4 regions of the Massilia luteola genome follow, and region 2 is predicted to be linked to each of the others. Evidence: predicted binding sites of a transcription regulator. Region 2 holds the regulator's gene; each other region holds the start of a gene.

Region 1 (5,306 bases), on a different contig from region 2:
TGAGCAGCAGGCCGACGATGCCCCACACCACGTGGCGCGGCGCGAAGCGTTGCAGGTTGGTGGCGAGTCCGCGCCCCGTCACGCGGCCGATGTGGGCGCTGATGACCTGGATGGCGGCCATCAGCGGATACGTCAGCAGCAGCGTCCACAGCAGATTGAACCCGAACTGGGCGCCGCCCTGCGAATACGTGGCGATGCCGCTCGGGTCGTCGTCGGCCGCGCCGGTGATCAGGCCCGGCCCCAACTTCGACAGCCAGGTCGAGGCTTGCGGCGACGGCGGCGCGATCGTCCCGTCGGCATGCTTGGTGTCTTCGGCTTTCATGGAAGCCATCATGCACGCATGTGCGCAGGCGATATGTACGCCTGCGCACACAGTGCAGGGGCCGTAATGATCAGCAGGCAGTCACTTCTCCGCCGCGATCCACTTCTCCACCTGCGCCTGCAGGATCGGCAGCGGCAGCGTGCCGTCGCCCAGCACCACCTGGTGGAATTTCGCATAGCTGAACTTCGGCCCCAGCGCCTTCCGCGCCTGCGCGCGCAGGTCGAGGATCTTGAGCGCGCCGACCTTGTAGGCCAGCGCCTGGCCCGGCCACACCATGTAGCGCTCGACCTGGTTGGCGGCACGCTCCTCGCTGTACCCGAGGTTGTCCATCATGTACGCGATCGCCTTCTCGCGCGACCAGCCCTGCGCGTGCATGCCGGTGTCGACGACGAGGCGCACGGCGCGCAGCAATTCGTCGTTCAGGTGGCCGTAGTACGCGGCAGGATCGTCGTACAGGCCGAATTCGCGGCCCAGCGTCTCGCAGTACAGCGCCCAGCCTTCGGTGTAGGCGGCGGCGCTCGGGTGCTCCGTGAAGAACTTGCGGAAGTCCGGCAGCGGCAATTCCTTCAGCAGCGCCGCGTGCAGGTGGTGGCCCGGCACGCCCTCGTGCAGGAACAGGGTCGTCATGCCGACCACGCTGTAATCCTTCGGGTCGTTGACGACGGCCCAGAACACGCCCGGATGCGACCCGTCCGCCGCGACCGGCGTGTAGTGGTCGGACGCCGTGGCGCGCGTCAGCTCCGGTTCCAGCTGGATGTCCAGCTTCGCCTTCGGCAGCAGGGTGAAATACTGCGGCAGCTTCGCCTCGACGGCGGCGTAGATCGCGCGGTAGCGGTCCAGCACTTCACGGTCGGTCTTGAACGGCTTGAAGCGCGGCTGGGCGGCGACCCATTGCGGGAATGTCTTCAGCGGGCCGTCGTAGCCCAGCTTGGGCGCCAATGACGCCATCTCCTGCTGGATGCGCGCCACTTCCTTTTCGCCCAGCGCGTGGATCGCCGCGGGCGTCAGGTCGAGGTTCGTGTTGTTGCGGATGCGCGCCCGGTACCACGCGGCGCCGTCCGGCAACGCGCCGTAGCCGGCCGTCGCGCGGCCCGCGGGCAGGTAGTCCTTTTCGAGAAACGCGTTCAGGCGCGCGAGCGCGGCGTCGATCCGTTGCGCGGCCTGGCGGTAGCCGGCCGTGAACGTCTTCTTGTCCTGGTCCGTGAACCCGGCCGGCAGGCGTTTGATGGGCGTATAAAAAATACTGGCTTCCGGGTCGGTGCCTTGCAGCTGGCGGAACTGCGGCAGCATCTTCGCCGTGATCGCCTTCGGTTGCACGACGCCCGTGCGCATGCCTTCCCTCATGTTGGCGATGGCCTGGTCGATCCAGGCCGGCAGCTGGTCGAGCCGGGACAGGTAGGCGCGGTACTGGGCCGGCGTCGCCAGCGGCTGCGAGCCGGTGCCGCTCGCGTAGTTCGCCAGCGTGCTCGGGATGTTGTCGAAGTGGTTCAGCGGCAGCAGGTGCTCGGGGAAGCGTTCGAGGTCGAGCTGGCTGCGGATCTCGAAGGCGAGGATGTCGTAGTTCAGCCGGGCCTTGTCGCCCAGCCGCGCGCGGTCGATCTTGTGCAGGTCGTTCAACAGCCCGTGGTTCGCGGCGAAGTAGGCGGCGCGGACCTTCGGGGCGATCGCCATGCCGATCTGGTCGTCGTAGCGGCTGTCGCCGTTGGCCGTCGCGTACAGCAGCGGATCGAAGCGGGCGCGCGTATCGTAGAAGCGGGCCGCCAGGTTGTCCACCTGGCGCTCGGCGGCGGATGCGGCCGGGGTCGCGGTGGTTGCGGCGGCGTGGGCGGACAGGATAGGGGCGCCGGCCGCCAGCAGGGCCGCGAGGATGGCGGCGTTCAGGGTGCGGTTCATGAATCTCCTTTGTGAGGTTATTTCCCGAAAGCATACTACGACTTGCCATACCGACCATGGCCATCGCGGTGCACCGGACTGCGCCATGCATCCCCATTTTGGCGCATGACCGCACCGACACGGTGCTTGCGCACGCTTACGGGGCAATCCATACGGCATGCTCGCCCGGAGTGCACCGCTTCACCAAATTGGAACGTTTATTGCTACTCAGAAGTGCTTATTCGACCAACTTGCACTTTTTTGGAGTAGTACGCATGGATGCATACAAAAGCGGAGCCGACGCGCTCTTCATCTTGCTCGGCGGAATCATGATCCTGGCGATGCACGCCGGCTTCGCCTTCCTCGAACTGGGCACGGTGCGCCGCAAGAACCAGGTCAACGCCCTGGTCAAGATCCTGATCGACTTCGCGGTCTCCACCATCGCCTATTTCTTCGTGGGCTATGGCATCGCCTACGGCATCCACTTCATGGGCGCCACGAGCACGCTCGTCGCCAAGAACGGCTACGAGCTCGTCAAGTTCTTCTTCCTGCTGACGTTCGCCGCCGCGATCCCCGCCATCATCTCGGGCGGCATCGCCGAACGCGCCAAGTTCTATCCGCAGATGGCCGCCACCGCCCTGCTCGTCGGCCTCGTGTATCCGCTGTTCGAAGGCATCGCCTGGAACAACCGCTTCGGCGTCCAGGACTGGCTCGCCGCCACGTTCGGCGCCTCGTTCCACGACTTCGCCGGCTCCGTCGTCGTGCACGCCGTCGGCGGCTGGGCCGCGCTGCCGGCCGTGCTGCTGCTGGGCGCGCGCCGCGGCCGCTACACCAAGGATGGCCGCATCTCGGCGCACCCGCCGTCGAACATCCCGTTCCTCGCGCTGGGCGCCTGGATCCTCACCGTCGGCTGGTTCGGCTTCAACGTGATGAGCGCCCAGACGCTGGACAAGATGAACGGCCTGGTCGCCGTGAACTCGCTGATGGCCCTCGTCGGCGGCACGCTGGTCGCATTCGTGATGGGCAAGAACGACCCGGGCTTCGTCTACAACGGTCCGCTGGCCGGCCTCGTCGCCGTGTGCGCCGGCTCCGACCTGATGCATCCGATGGGCGCCCTCGTGACGGGCGCGATCGCGGGCGCGATCTTCGTCGTGATGTTCACCCTGGCGCAGAACCGCTGGAAGATCGACGACGTGCTGGGCGTGTGGCCCCTGCACGGCCTGTGCGGCGCGTGGGGCGGCATCGCGGCCGGCATCTTCGGCAGCCGGGCGCTGGGCGGGCTCGGTGGCGTGTCGCTGGCGTCGCAGCTGATCGGCACCCTGCTGGGCATCGCCATCGCCGGCATCGGCGGCGTGATCGTCTACGGCCTGCTCAAGGTCACCGTCGGGCTGCGCCTGGACGCCGAAGAGGAATTCGACGGCGCCGACCTGGCCATCCACCGCATCAGCGCGACGCCGGAACGCGAGACCACGTTCCAGTAAGCCCCGCGCGTCAAGCCTCGCGCGCGGCCGCGTCCTCGCCTTCGCCGGCGCCGCCGCGCGCCACGGCGCGCAGGATGGCCGCCGCCAGCGCGGCCGGCTCCACCGGCTTGGCCAGGTAATCCGTGAAGCCGGCCTGCAGCGCCTTGGCGCGGTCGTCCTGGCGCGTGAACGCCGTCAGCGCGATGGCGGGAACGGTCGCCGTGGCGGCGCGGCGGCGGATGCGCCGCATCATTTCGAAGCCGTCGACTTCGGGCATGCCCACGTCGCTGACGATCACGTCCGGCACCTCATGCTCCAGCAGGGCAAGCGCCGCGCCGGCGCCCGGCGCCGTCATGGTGGCGGCGCCGCTGTACGTCAGGATCTGTTCCAGCACGTCGAGCGTATCGGGCGCGTCGTCGATCACCAGCACCCGCACGCCGGTCAAATCGGCCAGGTCGCCCGCCGCAGCCGGCGCGACGGGCCGCATGCCCGCCGCCGGCACCACGGCCACCGGCTGGCGCGCGAGCGGCAGGCGCACGGTGAACGTCGTACCCGCCTGGGGCCCCGCACTGTCCACGGCAATGGTGCCGCCGTGCAGTTCGACGAGCTGCTTGGCGATCGACAGGCCCAGTCCGAGGCCGCCGTGCTGGCGCGAGATCGACGCGTCCTGCTGGCGGAAGCGGTCGAACACGTAAGGCAGGAAATCGGCCGCGATGCCGATGCCGGAATCGATCACGCGGATCACGGCGTCGGCGTCGTCGCGTCCCAACAGCACCTGCACGCTGCCGCCCGCCGGCGTAAACTTGACCGCGTTCGCCAGCAAATTCCACAGCACCTGCTGCAGCCGTCCCGGATCGGCGCTCACTTCGAGCGGCAAGGCGCCGGTCCCGCGCCCCAGGTCGGCGCGCAGGGCGATCATCTTGGCCGCCGCGGCCGGATGCACGGTGCCCAGCGCCGCCTCGATGATCCGGGCCGGATCGACCGCCTGGACGTCCAGGCGCACGGTGCCGGAAATGATGCGGCTCATGTCGAGCAGGTCGTCGATCAGCTGGCCCTGGGCGCGCGCGTTGCGTTCGATGGTCTCCAGCCCGCGCCTGAGGGTCGCCTCGTCCCTCACGCCCCGCTGCAGCATCCCGGCCCAGCCGAGGATCGCGTTGAGGGGCGTGCGCAGCTCGTGCGACAGCGTGGCCAGGAATTCGTCCTTCAGCGCGGACAGGCGCTCGGCCTGGTCGCGTGCGATGCGTTCGCGTTCGAGCAGTTGCTGGCGGTCGGCCGCCGTCGCCTGCGACATCGCGAGGATGCGGGCGTTCGCTTCCAGCCGGGCGTCGAACACGGACGCGATGAGGGCGAGGCCGAGCACGCAGAACGTGGCCAGCACGACGAGCGTGGCGAGGCTGTCGCGGTGGACGCCGACGCGCGCGGCCATGCACACGCTGTCGGCGGGGAAGTTCGCCGCCGCCATGCCCGTGTAGTGCATGCCGACGATGGCGAAGCCCATCACGACGGCGGCGCCGATGCGCGGCACCCACACGTCCGGCGTGCTGCGGCGCAGCCGGAAGGCGATCCACAACGCCAGCGCCGACGCGCCGACGGCGATCAGCACCGACAGCGCGAACAGCAGCGGGTCGTACACGATGCCCGGCGCCATGCGC
Region 2 (5,306 bases):
GCGCATGTCGGAGGCCGGCAAGCCGCGCTACGTGATCTCGGGCGAGCGCCTGACGCACCGCCCGGCCGACAACACGGCCCTCGTCGACAAGCCCGTGGTGCAGAGCCTCACGGCCGAACACCCGCCCATGACGATGACGGCGGAGCACGCGCTCGTCAACCAGAACCAGAACCAGATCGACCTGACCGGCAACGTCGACATCCAGCGCCCCGGCAACGCGACGTCGCAGCCGCTGCGGATCCGCACCGAGGTCCTGACCTTGCTGACGGACGACGAGATCGCCAAGACCGACCGGCCGGTCCACATGACGCTCGGCAGCGCGTCGATCGACGCCGTGGGCATGGAGGCCAACAACGCCACCCAGCAGATCGCGCTGGGCGGCCGCGGCTCGGCCACCTATCCGCCGCGCCCACCGCGCCCGCCGCGCTGAAGCCAATTGAGAGGATAAACGAATGAAGAAAATACTCGCCGCCGCCATGTTCCTGCTGGTGCCGCTGGCTGCTTCGGCCGAGAGGGCGGACGCCCTCAAGCCGGTCAACATCAAGTACGACAAGGCCAACAGCGACCTGGTGACGCAGAACTATGTCGTCACCGGCAACGTGATCATCACGCGCGGCACCATGGTCCTCAAGTCGGACCGCGCCGAGGTCAAGGAAGCGCCGGACGGTTATCACACGTTCATCCTGACCGCGGATCCGGGCAAGCTCGCGACCTTCCGCCAGAAGCGCGACGGCGGCCCCGACCTGTGGGACGAAGGCCAGGCCCAGCGCATCGAATACGACGAACGCAACGACCTCGTGAAGCTGTTCTCGAAAGCCATGATCCGCCAGCTCGAAGGCCAGAAGGTCACGCAGGAAATGGACAACGAATTCATCTCCTACGATAACCGCAAGGAAGTGCTGGTCGGCCGCAACGACGCCAGCGGCGCGGACAAGCCCGGCAATGGCCGCGGCAGCATCACGCTGCAGCCGCGCCGCACGCCCGCGCCGGCCGCGGGTGCCACGCCGGCGGGCAAGCAATGACGGAGGTCCGCACGATGGAGGCCCATACGGACATCCCGCCGGCCGAATGCGGCGGCAGCACGCTGGTCGTCAACGGCCTGCAGAAGAGCTATGGCAAGCGCCTGGTGGTGCGCGACGTGTCGCTGCAGGTCGCGTGCGGCGAAGTCGTCGGCCTGCTGGGCCCGAACGGTGCCGGCAAGACGACGTCGTTCTACATGATCGTGGGCCTGGTGCCGTCGGATGCCGGCAGCATCGACATCAACGGCACCGACGTCACGAGCCTGCCGATCCACCGGCGCGCCCTGCTGGGACTGTCGTACCTGCCGCAGGAAGCGTCCGTGTTCCGCAAGCTGACGGTGGAAGAGAACATCCGCGCCGTGCTGGAATTGCAGCGCGAGAACGGCAAGCCGCTCACCAAGACGCGCATCGCCGAACGCCTCGACGAGCTGCTGACCGAGCTGCAGATCGAAAAGCTGCGCGAGAGCCCGGCCCTGTCGCTGTCGGGCGGGGAACGGCGGCGCGTGGAGATCGCGCGCGCCCTCGCGACGAATCCGCGCTTCGTGCTGCTCGACGAACCGTTCGCCGGCGTGGATCCAATTGCGGTCATCGAGATCCAACGTATCGTGCGCTTCCTGAAGGAGCGCGGCATCGGCGTGCTGATCACGGACCACAATGTGCGCGAGACGCTGGGCATCTGCGACCGCGCCTACATCATCAACCAGGGGGCGGTGCTGGCATCCGGCCGTCCCGACGACATCATCGCCAATGAATCGGTGCGGCGCGTCTACCTGGGCGAACACTTCCGAATGTAGTCATGAAACAGACGCTGCAACTCAAGACTTCACAGCACCTTGCACTGACGCCGCAACTCCAGCAGTCGATCCGGCTGCTGCAGCTGTCGACTCTCGAGCTGCACCAGGAAATCGAGCAGGCCCTGAGCGAGAACCCGTTGCTCGAACGGCTCGACGATCCGCTCGACCGCTCCGTACGCCTGCTGGCCGACGGCGCCATCAACAGCGCGCCGGCATCGATGCAGGCCGGTGAGGCGCCGGCCGCGCAGGGGCCGAGCGCGGAGGGCGGCGCGCCCGCCGAGAACGGCAGCGGCGAGAGCGGCGCCGATGCCGGCGGCGACAGCGGCGAAGGCGCCGGCAGCGAAGGCGGCGAGGACTGGGGCGAATTCGGCCGCAGCAGCGGCAGCGGCGGCGAGGACGAGGACGGCCGTCCGCAGCTGGAAGCGAGCCCGGTCACCTTGCGCGAGCACCTGATGGAACAGGTCCGCATGACGTGCTGCGCGGCGCGCGACTGCGCGCTGGTGGAACTCGTCGTCGACGCGCTGGACGACAATGGTTATCTGGACGAACCGCTGGACGACATCCACGCGCGCCTGCCGGCCGAACTGGAGATCGAGTTCGAGGAACTGCGCATGGCGCTGGCCCTCGTGCAGAGCATGGACCCGCCCGGCGTGGGCGCGCGCAGCGCGGCAGAATGCCTGGCCCTGCAGATCCGGCGCATGCCCGGCGTGCCGCTCGTCACGCGGCGCATGGCGCTGGTCATCGTCGAGAAATACCTGACGTGGTTCGCGCAGCGCGAATTCAACAAGCTGAAAAAGGCGCTGGACTGCGACGACGAAGACCTGCGCGAAGCCCAGACCATCATCCGCCAGTGCAATCCGCATCCGGGCGCGGCGTTCGCGTCGGATGTGTCAGACTTCGTCGTGCCGGACGTGATCGTGCGCCGCGCCAAGGACGGCTGGAGCGTGCAGCTGAATCCGGAAGTGATGCCGCGCCTGCGCGTCAACAGCGTGTATGCGGCGCTGATGAAGCAGGGGAAATCGGAATCCCAGCTGGGAGCACAGTTGCAGGAAGCCAAGTGGCTCATCAAGAATATGCGTCAGCGCTTCGACACGATCCTGCGCGTGGCCCAGGCCATTGTGGATCGCCAGCGCAACTTTTTCTCGCATGGCGCCGTCGCAATGCGGCCCCTTGTTTTACGTGAGATAGCTGATACACTAGGTCTACACGAGAGCACAATTTCTCGAGTCACAACTCAGAAATACATGCTGACCCCGCACGGCATGTTCGAGTTGAAGTATTTCTTCGGGAGTCACGTTGCCACCGAAGCGGGAGGCGAAGCATCGTCGACGGCAATACGGGCCCTCATCGTACAACTCACAGGAGCAGAAGACCCCAAGAACCCTTTATCCGACAGCAAGATCGCGGAGATGCTAGGGGAACAGGGAATGGTTATCGCGCGGCGCACGGTCGCCAAATACCGTGAGGCGCTGAAGATCCCTCCCGTCAGTCTCCGCAAATCCTTGTAGCGAGCTCTAGTAGCAAGCTCTTGCAGCAAGCTCTGGCAACAACGCTGCCTCCATGCCCGGATGCGCGCACGGCACGGCAGCGAATCTTCAAAGGAGTGTGTATGAATCTCACTATCAGCGGACATCATCTCGATGTAACCCCAGCAATCCGAGAATACGTACAGAACAAGCTTGAACGCATTACCCGCCATTTCGATCAAGTGATTGACTCCCACGTCATCCTCTGCATCGACAATCTCACCGAGAAAGAAAAACGCCAGAAAGCCGAGATCAATCTGCGTCTCGCAGGCAAGATCGTCCATGTCGCCAGTGCCGCGCACGATTTATATGCCGCGATCGACATGCTGATGGACCGCCTCGACCGCCAGGTCGTCAAGTACAAGCAAATGCTCAAGGATCATGACAACGCGTGCATCAAGCGCATGTCCGAAGGGGGAGAGGAAGAACCCGCCGCCGCGTGATGCCACGCGTGCAGCAGCATCAATGACAAAGGGCGCATCGGCGCCCTTTTCGATTTTATGCGCCACCCATGCGCGTTAGAATGCGGTTCTGCTTATTCCAATAACACTTCAATAACACGAGACATGACCGAACACGTGCAAACGCGGGTCGCCAACCGCACCGGCATCATCACCCTGGACCGCCCCAAAGCCCTCAACTCGCTGTCGCTGGACATGGTCCGCGCGCTCACCGCGGCCTTGCTCGCCTGGCGCGGGGATGCCGGCGTGGACGCCGTCGTCATTACGAGCACGAGCGAGAAGGCGTTATGTGCCGGCGGCGACATCCGCTTCTTCCACGAGGCCGGCAGGGCCACGCCGCGGACGGGCAGCCCGCTGCTGGAAGATTTCTTCACCGAGGAATACGCCCTCAACCACCTGATCCATTTTTATCCGAAGCCGTATATCGCGCTGATGGACGGCGTCGTGATGGGCGGCGGCATGGGCATCGCCCAGGGCGGGCCGGACTGCGGCCTGCGCATCGTGACGGAGCGTTCCAAAATTGCCATGCCCGAGGTGAACATCGGCCTGTTTCCGGACGTGGGCGGCAGCCATTTCCTGTCGCATGCGCCGGGCCGCCTGGGCCACTACCTCGGCGTGACCGGCGTGACCATCGGCGCCGCGGACGCCATCTACGTGGGGCTGGCCGACGTGTTCGTGCCGTCGGCGCAGCTGGATGCCCTGCGCGCGCTGGTCGACGCGACGCCGGGCGCGCAACTGGCCGCCGCGATCCGCGCGTTCGCGGCGCCGTATGCGGCGCAGGCCGGCACGGGCGAGCTGGCGGCGCAGCGCGATGCGATCGACCGCCACTTCGGCGCGGATTCCGTGGCGGCCGTGATGGCGTCGCTGGAGACGGACGCGAACCCGTTCGCGCAAAAGACGCTGGCCACGATGCGCCAGCGCTCGCCGCTGATGATGTCGGTGACGCGCGAGATGCTCGTGCGCGGCGCCAGTCTCGGCGTGGCCGACTGCCTGCGCATGGAACGCTCGCTCGTGCGCCGCACCTTCGAACACGGCGAAGTGCTGGAGGGCGTGCGCGCGCTCGTGATCGACAAGGACAATGCGCCGCGCTGGAATCCGCCGCTGCTGGCCGACGTCACGCCGGAGATGGTCGCGTGGTTCTTCGCGCCCGTGTGGCCGGCGCACGCGCATCCGCTGCGCGACCTGTGATCCGGTCGTTTGCCTCTGCGCGTGGGCAAAGGTTGCCCACCCTACGGACTTGTGTCACGCGTGATCGTGCCCACGACAGTCACCGTAGGGCGCGCACCCCGTGCCCGCGACAGCGCACGCGTCACGTCTGCCGCTTCAGGGCTGCTCGCGGTGCCTCACGACGACCCGTTCCGTGTCGGCGAAATAAGACCCGAGGCGCTCCGCCATGTACACGGACCGGTGCTGCCCGCCCGTGCAGCCGACGGCCACCGTCAGGTAGCTGCGGTTGTCCTTCTTGAACGACGGCAGCCACTTGGCGATGAAGGCGCGGATGTCGGA
Region 3 (5,306 bases), on a different contig from region 2:
TGTCGACCGTGAGCGCCACCACCTGCTGGAAGCGGGCTGTCGTCGCGTTGCCGTCGTCCTTGCCCGTCTGCCCCGGCGTACCGACGAACGTCGTCAGGCTCGACGCGCCGGACGTGGCGCGGCTGATCGTCTTTTTCAGGTCGGCCACGTAGGCCGTATCGTCGGCATTCACGGCGACGCCGCGCGTGACCGGCTCGGTCGCGCCGGGAAGGATCTCGACGGCGCCCGTTTCCAGCTTCGTCCAGCGGTTCGGATTCGCGAGCGGGACGCGGCGCGTGTCGACGCCCGTCGTCACGATCAGGTTGCCGGCGCCGTCCGCGGCGATCCCGCCGGGGTAGAGCCGGGTGTCGCCGGAGAAGTCGCTCGTGGCGAACGTGATGACCGTGCTGACGGTGCCGTCCGGCGTGATCTTGCGGATGGCCACCCCGTCCGTGACGTAGAGGTCGCTGTTGCCGTCGATCGTGATGGCCGACGGCTGCGTGAACAGGGCGTTGGCGCCGTCCCGCGTCCCGCTCGTGCCGCGCTTGCCGGCAAACGTCGACACGGTGCCGTCCGGCGCGACCTTGCGGATCGCGACATTCAACTGGTCGGCCACGTACAGGTTGCCGTTCGCGTCGATGGCGATGCCGCGCGGCGTATTGAAGCGCGCGGCCGCGCCCTTGTTGTCGGAACTGCCGGCGACGGCGGCGTCGCCCGCCAGCACGCTGATGCCGGTGGAAGGCCCGGTATCGCCGCCGCTGCCGTTGTCCGTCTCGCGCTTGGGGCCGCCGGGGCCGCACGCGCACAACAGCGCCGCGACGCCCGCGCACAGGAGACGCACGCGCAGGCGGGCGGGTACGGCGGATTCGATCGTCATGGGTGCAATCTCCAGGTCAGCGGTGAGCCGGCATGCTAGCACGTGCGCACCGTGTGGAATCTCAGCGATTGTCACGGCGCGGCCGGGAGATGATGGGGATCAGGCGCCGATCCAGGGCAGGCCGGCCTTGCACCAGCCGCCCACGGTCTTGCGATGGCCGTCGGGGTCGCGGTCGCCTTCGAAACCCTCCAGGATGTCGAACGCGTTCGGGTAGCCCAGTTCGGTGGCCGTGCGCGCCGCGTGGCGCGAACGCACGCCGGAACGGCACAGGAACAGGACGACGTCGTCCTTTGTTGCGACGTTTTGCAGCTGCGTGGCGAAATCGGGGTTCGGCGCGCCGCCCGGGTACAGCGACCATTGCACGGCGCCGTGCTGGGCGTCCGGCAGCGCGGGGCGGCCGACCCAGTCGCGTTCCGCATTCGTACGCACGTCGACCAGCTTGACCCTGGGGTCCGATTGCAGCAGCGCGAACGCTTCCAGCGGCGTGACGGCGCCCGCGTAAGGCTGGCCGGGCGCGCGGGCCCGGGCGTTGGCGAGAATCTCGTCGGTCGTACTCATGTCATGTTCTCCATCTATCCTGGTTGCGGGCGCGGTCGCCGCACCGTTACAGTTCGCGGCGACGCCTCGGCTCGCACTTTTGGTGCATCGTGCATCAAATCGGTGCATACTCGACAAATTGCACTTGTTTGGTGCGTATGCTTGGGTTTGCATCAAATCCGTGCACCCATACGGTGTCATTGATTTTAAGGGCCAAATTGAGCGGCCTCAAAGTATTCATTATTTATTTGTTCAGGGAAAAATGCTGGCATAATTTCTGCTTAGAAGGAAATGCGCCTGTCGCACGCCCCGTCGGCGTCGACACCCCTTTTTGACTTAGGAGATACGAATGGCAAGGACCGCCGCAGATGTAATGCAGATGCTGAAGGACAACGAAGTCAAGTTCGTTGATTTGCGCTTCGCCGATACCCGCGGCAAGGAACAGCACGTGACCGTTCCCATCTCGCATTTTGACGAAGACAAATTCGAATCCGGCCACGCTTTCGACGGCTCGTCGATCGCCGGCTGGAAAGGCATCGAAGCATCGGACATGCTGCTGATCCCTGATCCGAACACCGCGAACATCGACCCGTTCTTTGAAGAGACCACCGTGTTCATGCAGTGCGACGTGATCGAACCGTCGGACGGCAAGGGCTACGATCGCGACCCGCGTTCCATCGCCAAGCGCGCCGAAGCGTACCTGAAGTCGTCGGGCATCGGCGACACCGCCTACTTCGGCCCGGAGCCGGAATTCTTCATCTTTGATTCGGTCCGCTGGAAGATCGACATGTCGGGCAGCTTCGTCAAGATCGATTCGGAAGAAGCTTCCTGGTCGACCGACAAGGAATTCGAAGGCGGCAACAGCGGCCACCGTCCGTCCGTCAAGGGCGGCTACTTCCCGGTCCCGCCGGTCGACAGCTTCCAGGACATGCGTTCGGAAATCTCGCTGATCCTCGAATCGCTGGGCATCCCGGTCGAAGTGCACCACCATGAAGTGGCGGGTGCGGGCCAGATGGAGCTGGGCACCAAGTTCTCGACCCTGGTCGAGCGCGCCGACTGGACGCAAAACCTGAAGTACGTGATCTGGAACGTCGCCCACAGCTACGGCAAGACCGCCACCTTCATGCCGAAGCCGATGAACGGCGACAACGGCTCGGGCATGCACGTCCACCAGTCGATCTGGAAAGACGGCAAGAACCTGTTCGCCGGCGACGGCTATGCCGGCCTGTCGGAAACCGCGCTGTTCTACATCGGCGGCATCATCAAGCACGCCAAGGCCCTGAACGCCATCACCAACCCGGGCACGAACTCGTACAAGCGCCTGGTGCCGGGCTATGAAGCTCCGGTCAAGCTGGCTTACTCGGCCAAGAACCGTTCGGCGTCGATCCGTATCCCGCACGTGGCGAACCCGAAAGGCCGCCGCATCGAGACCCGCTTCCCGGACCCGCTGGCCAACGTCTACCTGTGCTTCGCAGCCCTGCTGATGGCCGGCCTGGACGGTATCCAGAACAAGATCCACCCGGGCGAAGCCGCGACGAAGGACCTGTACCACCTGCCGCCGGAAGAAGACAAGCTGATCCCGACGGTCTGCTCGTCGCTGGAAGAAGCGCTGGAATCCCTGAACAAGGACCGCGAGTTCCTGACCCGCGGCGGCGTGTTCAGCGATGCCATGCTCGACGCCTACATCGAGCTGAAGATGCAGGAAGTCCAGCGTCTGCGCATGACCCCGCACCCGGCCGAATTCGACATGTACTACTCGTCGTAATTCGTTGGCATCACCCAGTGCCGGAATGGAAACGAACGGCACTGGAGTGTATCCACACGGTAACGAAAACGCGGGGAAAGCCAGCCGGCTGCCTCGCGTTTTTTCTTGGATGGGGTATAGTCGGAAGCTTCCCAACCATGCATCCAGACTGCCCTGATGCGAATGACAAGCAGCTTTTTCCTGCGCCTGGCGTTGCTCGCGGGACTTGCCGCGCACGACAGTGCCCGCGCCGATTCCGTCGTCTACAAATGCGTCGACAAGAGTGGCCGGGTGGAATTTACTGACATCAATAAACCCGGCTGCAAGGTACTCGATCTGCCCGGCTATATCTCGGCGCCGGCTCCCGCGCCGCGCGCCGCGCCCGCGGTGACGATGCGGCAAGGAGCAGGGCGTCCGGCCGCGAGCCCGAATCCGGCGGGCTTCCCGCGCGTGGATACGGCCACGCAGCGCGCGCGCGACGACGACCGGCGCGCGATCCTCGAAGACGAATTGCGGTCCGAGGAACGGAAACTGGCGGACCTGAAGCGCGACTTCAACAACGGCGAACCGGAACGCCAGGGCAACGAAAAGAATTACGCGAAATACCAGGAGCGGGTGGCCCAGATGCGCGACGACATCGGCCGCAGCGAAAAGAACATCGAAGCACTCAGGCGCGAGATCGCCAACATACGATAAGGACGACACCCCTGCGATGAACGGCACCCCGGCCCAGCCCCTCCAGCACGACCGTTTCGCAGGCCTCGACATGCTCGCCTCCGCCGTGCTGGTGGCGGACGCCGGCGGGCTCGTGCGCTACGCCAACCCGGCCGCCGAGCACCTGCTCGACATGTCCGCGAAGTCGCTCTCGCGCCAGACGCTGATTGGCCTGTTCACCAACGGCGAGGAACTGGGCGTCCTGTGCGAGCAGGCGATCGCCCACAAATACGCCGACCTGCGCCAGGACCTCACGCTGTTCCGCCCCGCGCGCGACCCGCTGCATGTGCACAGCATCGTCAGCGCGGCCGGCGAGGCCGAGGTCGTCGTCGAGCTGCGCGAGAACGTCCAGCAACTGAAACTCGACCGCGAGGAGCGCCTGCTCGACCAGAGCCTGGCCAACAAGGAACTCATCCGCAACCTCGCCCACGAGATCAAGAACCCGCTGGGCGGCATCCGCGGCGCGGCCCAGCTGCTGGAGCTGGAGCTGCCGGACGTGCACCTCAGTTCCCTGCGCGAATACACGCAGGTGATCATCAAGGAAGCCGACCGCCTGCAGACGCTGGTCGACCGCCTGCTGGCGCCGCACCGCCGGCCGCACATCGTGGGCGACGTCAACATCCACGAAGTGTGCGAGCGCGTGCGCAGCCTCGTGCTGGCCGAATTCCCGTCCGGCCTCGCCATCCGGCGCGACTACGACGCGTCGATTCCCGAGTTCCGCGGCGACAAGGAACAGCTGATCCAGGCCGTTCTGAACATCGTCCACAACGCCGCCCAGGCGCTGCGCGCACGGATCGCGGCGGGCGACGCCGAGATCGTCCTGCGCACCCGCGTGGCGCGCCAGGTCACCCTGGCAAAGGTGCGTTACGGCCTGGCATTAGACTTGCATATCATCGACAACGGACCGGGCATCGCCCCCGATATCCGCGACCGCATCTTCTATCCGCTCGTCTCCGGGCGCGAAGGCGGCAGCGGTCTCGGGCTGACCCTGGCGCAGACCTTCGTGCAGCAGCACATGGGACTGATCGAGTGCGAAAGCCGGCCTGGATTGACGGATTTCCGCATCCTGATTCCCCTGCCATAAGCAGCGGATGAGAGGGCGGCTGCGTCGGTCCCCCTTGAACCTTCGCGGGAAAAACGAATTACATGAAACCAATCTGGATTGTCGACGACGATGCATCGATCCGCTGGGTGCTGGAAAAAGCCCTGGCGCGCGAGAACCTCGCCACCCGGAGTTTTGCCAGCGGCCGCGAAGCGCTGGCGGCGTTCGAAACGGACACGCCTCAGGTGCTGGTGTCGGACATCCGCATGCCGGGCGAATCGGGCCTGGACCTGCTGGCGGTCGTCAAGGAACGCCATCCCGGCCTGCCGGTCATCGTCATCACCGCGTTCTCCGACCTCGATTCCGCCGTCGCCTCGTTCCAGGGCGGCGCCTTCGAATACCTGGCCAAGCCG
Region 4 (5,306 bases), on a different contig from region 2:
CGTCAGGCCGGCGTTGGCGCCGCCCGTCTTGGCGATCGCGCTGGCCACCGTGATGTCGCCGCTGCCCGTCGCCGCGCCCACCGTGCCGTATGCAGTATTACTCGATTGCGTCGTCACGGTCACGCTCGTGCCCTGGTTCAGGGCATTCGAAATCGTCGTCGCGCCGGCCGCGTTGATCGTGTAGTCGTAGGGGTCGACGAGCCACTCGCCGCCCTTGCCGCCGGCCGCGCCGGCATTCACCGCCAGGCCGGGCAGCGTCGTCACGTGCGCGGCGGACGTCTCGATGGCGCCGCCGTTGCCGCCGGCCGGCGCGCTCGCGTCGAGCGTGCCGCCCACGTTGGCGCTGCCCGACTGCATGTCGCCCAGCAGCAGGATCCGGCCCTGCGCGCCCGTCGCCAGCGTGCGCGCCTGGACAATGCCGCTGTTGTTGATGACGGACCCGGAGAGTTCGCCGGCCGATTTCGCCGTCATCAGCACCGTGCCGCCGTCCGCGCGGATGGCGCCGCCATTGTCCACGAGCGCGTCCAGCGCGCCCTTGTGCACCTGCAGCTTGACGGGGCCGCCGAAGTCGACGACGACGTCGCTGCCCGCGCCGAGCAGCGCGTTGCCGCGGTCGGCCGCGATGTCGCCCGTGTTGACGACGCGCGCCGCCACCAGCGCGACGTTGCCGCCGGCCGCCGCGCGGATGGCGCCCTGGTTCTCGACCGCCTGCGCGCTCGCGCCGGACAAGCGATAGCGGCCCGCCAGGAAGTCCTCGTTGCGCATCGCCAGCGTCGACGCCAGCAGGCCGCCCACGTCGACCTGTGCCGTCGGGCTGAACAGCACACCGTTCGGATTCAGCAGGAATACGTGGCCGTTCGCGTTCAGCGCGCCCTGGATCAGCGACGGATCGGCGCCGAGCACCCGGTTCAGCGCGACGGCACCGGCCGAAGGCTGGACGAAGGTGACGGTCGCGCCCTGCCCGATCGAAAACCCGGTCCAGTCGAGGGCCGCCTTGCTGCTGCCCTGGTTGATCGTCAGCGTCTTGCCCGCATAGTTCAGCGTCGCCTGCCCGGCCGTGACCCGGCCGCCCGTCGGCAACGGCTCCGCGGCATGCGCCCACGCGCCCGCCGCGGCCAGGACCAGCAGGGCAAGCTGCCGGCGCCGGCGCGCGCGCCCGGTGGATGACCTGGTCCGCTTGGAACCCAGTTCCGATACGGCTTGCCAAATATTCTTCGACGAATTCCAGACAATGCGATAAATACGGTTCACGTGGATTCCAGGGGGCTTGATATAAGATCCTCGCAGTGTAGGATCTTTCCCACAAGAAATCCAATCGCCTCTGTAATTCGTTCGCTATTAGTCGCGCGCCCGCAACGATTCAATCCGAAGCCACCCGCTTATAAAAATGCCGGCACCGAATATAACGCTGCCCATCCAATCTGAAAAATAATATTCCCTTTATATTCAACATGTTACATTCATGCCGAAACGATTCCATATGACGATGATAATCTATGTATATACAGACAAAAACATTCCGCCAAATACATTAGAAAATATAACTAATCGCTACTCAGCCTTCAGGAACGGGAGATACAACTTGAAAAAGGTTTATCTATATTTGACCTGATACAAATAAACGAATTCGCGCGATATGTGCCGGCGGAGCACACTCGACGACGCGCGCGGCGCCATGCGCGACGTGCCGGAACGACCTGGCTCGCGCATTGCGGTACGGAATCCGCTGCGTTTGAGGTAAATCAAATAACAAACTGCGCGCGCCAAAGACACTGCTCGTCATCATCCACAAGATTGAGGCAGATCATGCACTTCCACCAACACGAAGCCGAACAAGTCGCCGCGCGCGACAGCCGCCAACGGCTACGCGCCCGTATCGCCGTCCTGCAGGCGCAACCGGACACCGTTTTCGTTCAGGATTTTCCCGCCGTCGTGGCGGCGGTCGAAGCGGCGTTCCGGCGCGAGGAAGCGCTGTGCGAGCGGCGCGGCGACGCCGCCCTGCATTCGCGCCGCGCCGACCATGCCGTGGTGCTGCGCGCGCTGCACCGCACGCTGGCGGAGATCGAGAGCGGCGACGTCATGCTGGGCCGCCGGGTCGCCGACGCGCTGGACGCCGTGCTGTCGCTGCCGTGCGACGCCGGCACGGACACCGTCGCGGCCACGCCGCGCCGCCGTCGACAAGGCGGTCGGCCACGATGCTCATGGGAAATTACGTGAATTTGGCGGCGGTAAACGGCACATTTCACGAAGTTGCCGCAAAAACTCTTTATTGATGTCGAGAATATTTACACCGGACATTATTATTGCACAAAGGTAATTTGAATTTCCTTTAAATAACATATAGTTATAATTATTGGCACAATCCTTGCGTTGACAGCCTGAGCAAAATCAAAAAGTAAAACAACAATTTGTTCTCATCGCTGTTCAACGAAAGGAAATACCATGCTGAAGAAATCCGTGCACAAGGCCGTGCTGGCCACCCTGGGCGCAATCGCCGTCATGCCGATACTGGCGCACGCGGCGCTCGTCACGACGACCTCGACGACGAGCTTTAATGTGAGCAACTCTGTCTCCGACACGCTCGGCGGCAAAACGGGGACGTCGGACGGCAGCCACAGCGGCACGCCGAACACGAACATGGATACCCAGGGCAAAGCCACGATCGCCCAGTTCGACAAAAACCTCGGCGTGCTGACAGGCGCCACCGTCAACGTGGCGTCCACCTACAAGCAGACGACCAGCGTCACCGTCGCCGCGGGCGGCACCGGCGCGAATACCGATGGCACGTTCACGGCCGCGGGTACCGGCAGCAGCTCGGTCAACCTCGTCATCCCGACGGGTGTCAGCGGTGCGAGCATGGCACTCAGCAATGTCCAGGACAGCTGCACCGTCACGGCGGGCAAGATCAAGGCGAGCTGCGACAACGGCAGCAATTCCGCGCAAATCATCAAGAGCGCGAGCGCCGACGGCAATTCGCTGAACACCTACGCCGGCAGCGGCAGCTTCCTCGTCGACCTGGTTGCCGCGTCGAACACGGCCGAGACGACGTCCAACCAGTTCGGCGGCACCGCGACGACCACGTCCACCATCGACTGGACCGGCGACCTGAGCGCGACCTACAACTACCTGCTGCACGCGGCGCAGTCGTTCGACGCGAATTCGTCGACGACGACGCTGACGCTGGACTTCGGCGACATCCACCTGGGCGACGCGGTGGCCGCGAAAAACTTCTCGATCGCCAACCTGCTCGACACCAACCGCGTCGGACTGAAGCTGACCGGCATCGCGGAAACGGGTGACATCAACAACGTGTTCTCGACGAGCCTGTCCCTGTTCAGCAACCTGGCACAGGGCGCCTCCAACGGCTACACGGCCGCGTTCCTCGCGACCACGCTCGGCAGCCAGGCGGCGTCGTATCAACTGACGCTGGCCGACGCGAACCCGGACGTCGCGTTCGCGTCCGACACCCTTGGCGCGGGCTACAACCTGACGCTGAAACTGAAGGCGAACGTGTTGGAGCGCGTGGCCGACGCCGTCGGCGGCGCCGTGCCGGAACCGGCATCGCTGATGCTGCTGGGCCTGGGCGCCGCCGCCCTGTGCTCGACGCGCAAACGCCGCCAGTCCTGATCGCGGTTCAGGCGCAGCCCGCACGGCGCGGGCTGCGCCGCCGGTCCTGCCCGGTCAGCGCAGGTTGCCCGTGTGCCCGAGCGAATAGCGGCCCGGCTGCGGCCACACGGTCAGGCCGTGCGGCTCGCCGCCGACCTTCACCTTCTGCATGTCGCCCGTCTTCGTGTCGATGCGATAGACGACGTCGTCGAAGCGACCCGACAGCCACAGCCACTTGCCGTCCGCGCTGACGTTGCCCATGTCCGGGCTGCCGCCGCCCGGCACGGGCCAGTTGGCGACGATCTTCCCGGTCGCGAAGTCGAGCACGGCCACGCTGCCCGGTCCCTTGCGCTTGCCGTGGATGCGGTGCGTGCCGCGGCTCGAGATGTACAGGTATTTGCCGTCGCGGCTAGGATACAGGCCGTGCGTGCCGATGCCGACGGGGACGAAGCCGATCTGCTTCAGGTTGTCGCCGTCGACGACGTGCACGCCGTCCGCATCCATGTCGGCCACGTAAAAGCGCTTGCCGTCGGGGGAGATGCGCACGTCCTGCGGCATGCCCTTCTTGGCCGTGCAGATCTCGCTGGCGCCGGGCGCGGTCGGGTCGACGCCTTCGCGGAAGCGCGTCGACGGCATCGACAGTTTCAGGTAGCCGAGCACCTTGCGGTTGACCAGGTCGATCTTCGCGAGGCTGCCGTCGAATTCGCACGTGAACAGCGCGTAGCGGCCGTCGATCGAGAATTCGGCGTGGTTGATGCCGCCGCACTGCGGCACCTCGATCGCGTACTGCATCGCCATCGTGTGCGGATCGCGGAAGTCGAGGCGGTGGCGCGCCTCGGCCACGACGATCGCCGACTTGCCGTCCGGCGTGAAATACATATTGTACGGGTCGTCGACGGTGACGTTCGGCCCCGGCTTGCCGGTGCGCGGATCGATCGGCGTGAGGCTGCCGTCGCCGCGCCGCTCGGCATTGTTCGCCACCCACAGCGTGCGCAGGTCCCACGACGGGATCACGTGCTGCGGGCTGCGGCCGACCTTGAACGTGTCGACGACCTTCATCGTCGCGGGATCGATGACGCTGACGTCGTTCGAACGCAGGTTCGGCACGTACACGCGTTCCAGATCGCCTTTCACGACGGGGCTCAGGTGCGTGGGGCCGATCTCGCTGTACACATTGCGCGGATCGACGACGGGCGGCATGCCCGGCACGGTCGCGACGGCGGCGGATGCCGCTGCCGGGACAGCGATCGGGGCCGGGGCGGACGCATCGACGACACGCGACGCGACGACGCCGCCGGCCAGGACGGACAGGGCCAGGACGGCACCAACGGTAGTTTTGGATGACACGATGGCTTCTTTACTTTCGATGGGAAGGATTCGGATTCTGGTCTGGCGCGCCCTGGCGGGCGGCGCGGATCGCGGCCACGGACGCGTCGACGATGCGCTCGACGCCGATGCGGCCCAGTTCCGCGGTCGCGCGGGTCGGGTCGCCGTGCACGCCCGCGCGCACGCCGCCACGGGCGCCCGCCGCCACCTGGGCCGGACGCACGAGCGCGGGGTCGACGGCCAGCGACAGCGCCGTGTCGGCCAGGCCCGCGTGCGTGCCGATCTCGGCGTCGGCAAAGCCCCGCTGCTTCAGGTCGGCGTCGAACGTCGTCGTGGCGGCCTCGTAATACGCGCCCAGGGCGTGGGCGCGGCAG

Evidence for each region. Region 2 encodes sigma-54, which starts transcription at its own class of promoters, with help from an activator protein. Its sites were predicted from a motif close to TGGCANGNAANCTGCTTT; they were not measured.
Region 1: the regulator sigma-54 is predicted to act here: its motif matches at 2,405-2,422, upstream of U9J41_RS13655 (ammonium transporter).
Region 3: the regulator sigma-54 is predicted to act here: its motif matches at 1,660-1,677, upstream of glnA (type I glutamate--ammonia ligase).
Region 4: the regulator sigma-54 is predicted to act here: its motif matches at 2,355-2,372, upstream of U9J41_RS06195 (choice-of-anchor E domain-containing protein).

Annotation. Positions count from the first base shown of each region.
Region 1 covers NZ_JAXOFN010000011.1:164,820-170,125, reverse strand. The annotation lists gene U9J41_RS13665 (Nramp family divalent metal transporter) at 1-322, opposite strand, end outside; gene U9J41_RS13660 (DUF885 domain-containing protein) at 404-2,215, opposite strand; gene U9J41_RS13655 (ammonium transporter) at 2,470-3,675, shown strand; gene U9J41_RS13650 (MHYT domain-containing protein) at 3,686-5,306, opposite strand, start outside.
Region 2 covers NZ_JAXOFN010000005.1:148,259-153,564, reverse strand. The annotation lists gene lptC (LPS export ABC transporter periplasmic protein LptC) at 1-430, shown strand, start outside; gene lptA (lipopolysaccharide transport periplasmic protein LptA) at 453-1,022, shown strand; gene lptB (LPS export ABC transporter ATP-binding protein) at 1,019-1,813, shown strand; gene U9J41_RS08530 (RNA polymerase factor sigma-54) at 1,816-3,321, shown strand; gene hpf (ribosome hibernation-promoting factor, HPF/YfiA family) at 3,423-3,782, shown strand; gene U9J41_RS08520 (enoyl-CoA hydratase/isomerase family protein) at 3,906-4,988, shown strand; gene rapZ (RNase adapter RapZ) at 5,124-5,306, opposite strand, start outside.
Region 3 covers NZ_JAXOFN010000035.1:53,630-58,935, forward strand. The annotation lists gene U9J41_RS25030 (NHL domain-containing protein) at 1-856, opposite strand, end outside; gene U9J41_RS25035 (rhodanese-like domain-containing protein) at 956-1,414, opposite strand; gene glnA (type I glutamate--ammonia ligase) at 1,743-3,158, shown strand; gene U9J41_RS25045 (DUF4124 domain-containing protein) at 3,321-3,833, shown strand; gene glnL (nitrogen regulation protein NR(II)) at 3,850-4,935, shown strand; gene ntrC (nitrogen regulation protein NR(I)) at 4,998-5,306, shown strand, end outside.
Region 4 covers NZ_JAXOFN010000003.1:176,916-182,221, forward strand. The annotation lists gene U9J41_RS06185 (YDG domain-containing protein) at 1-1,251, opposite strand, end outside; gene U9J41_RS06190 (hypothetical protein) at 1,807-2,217, shown strand; gene U9J41_RS06195 (choice-of-anchor E domain-containing protein) at 2,443-3,627, shown strand; gene U9J41_RS06200 (YncE family protein) at 3,682-4,806, opposite strand; gene U9J41_RS06205 (creatininase family protein) at 4,964-5,306, opposite strand, start outside.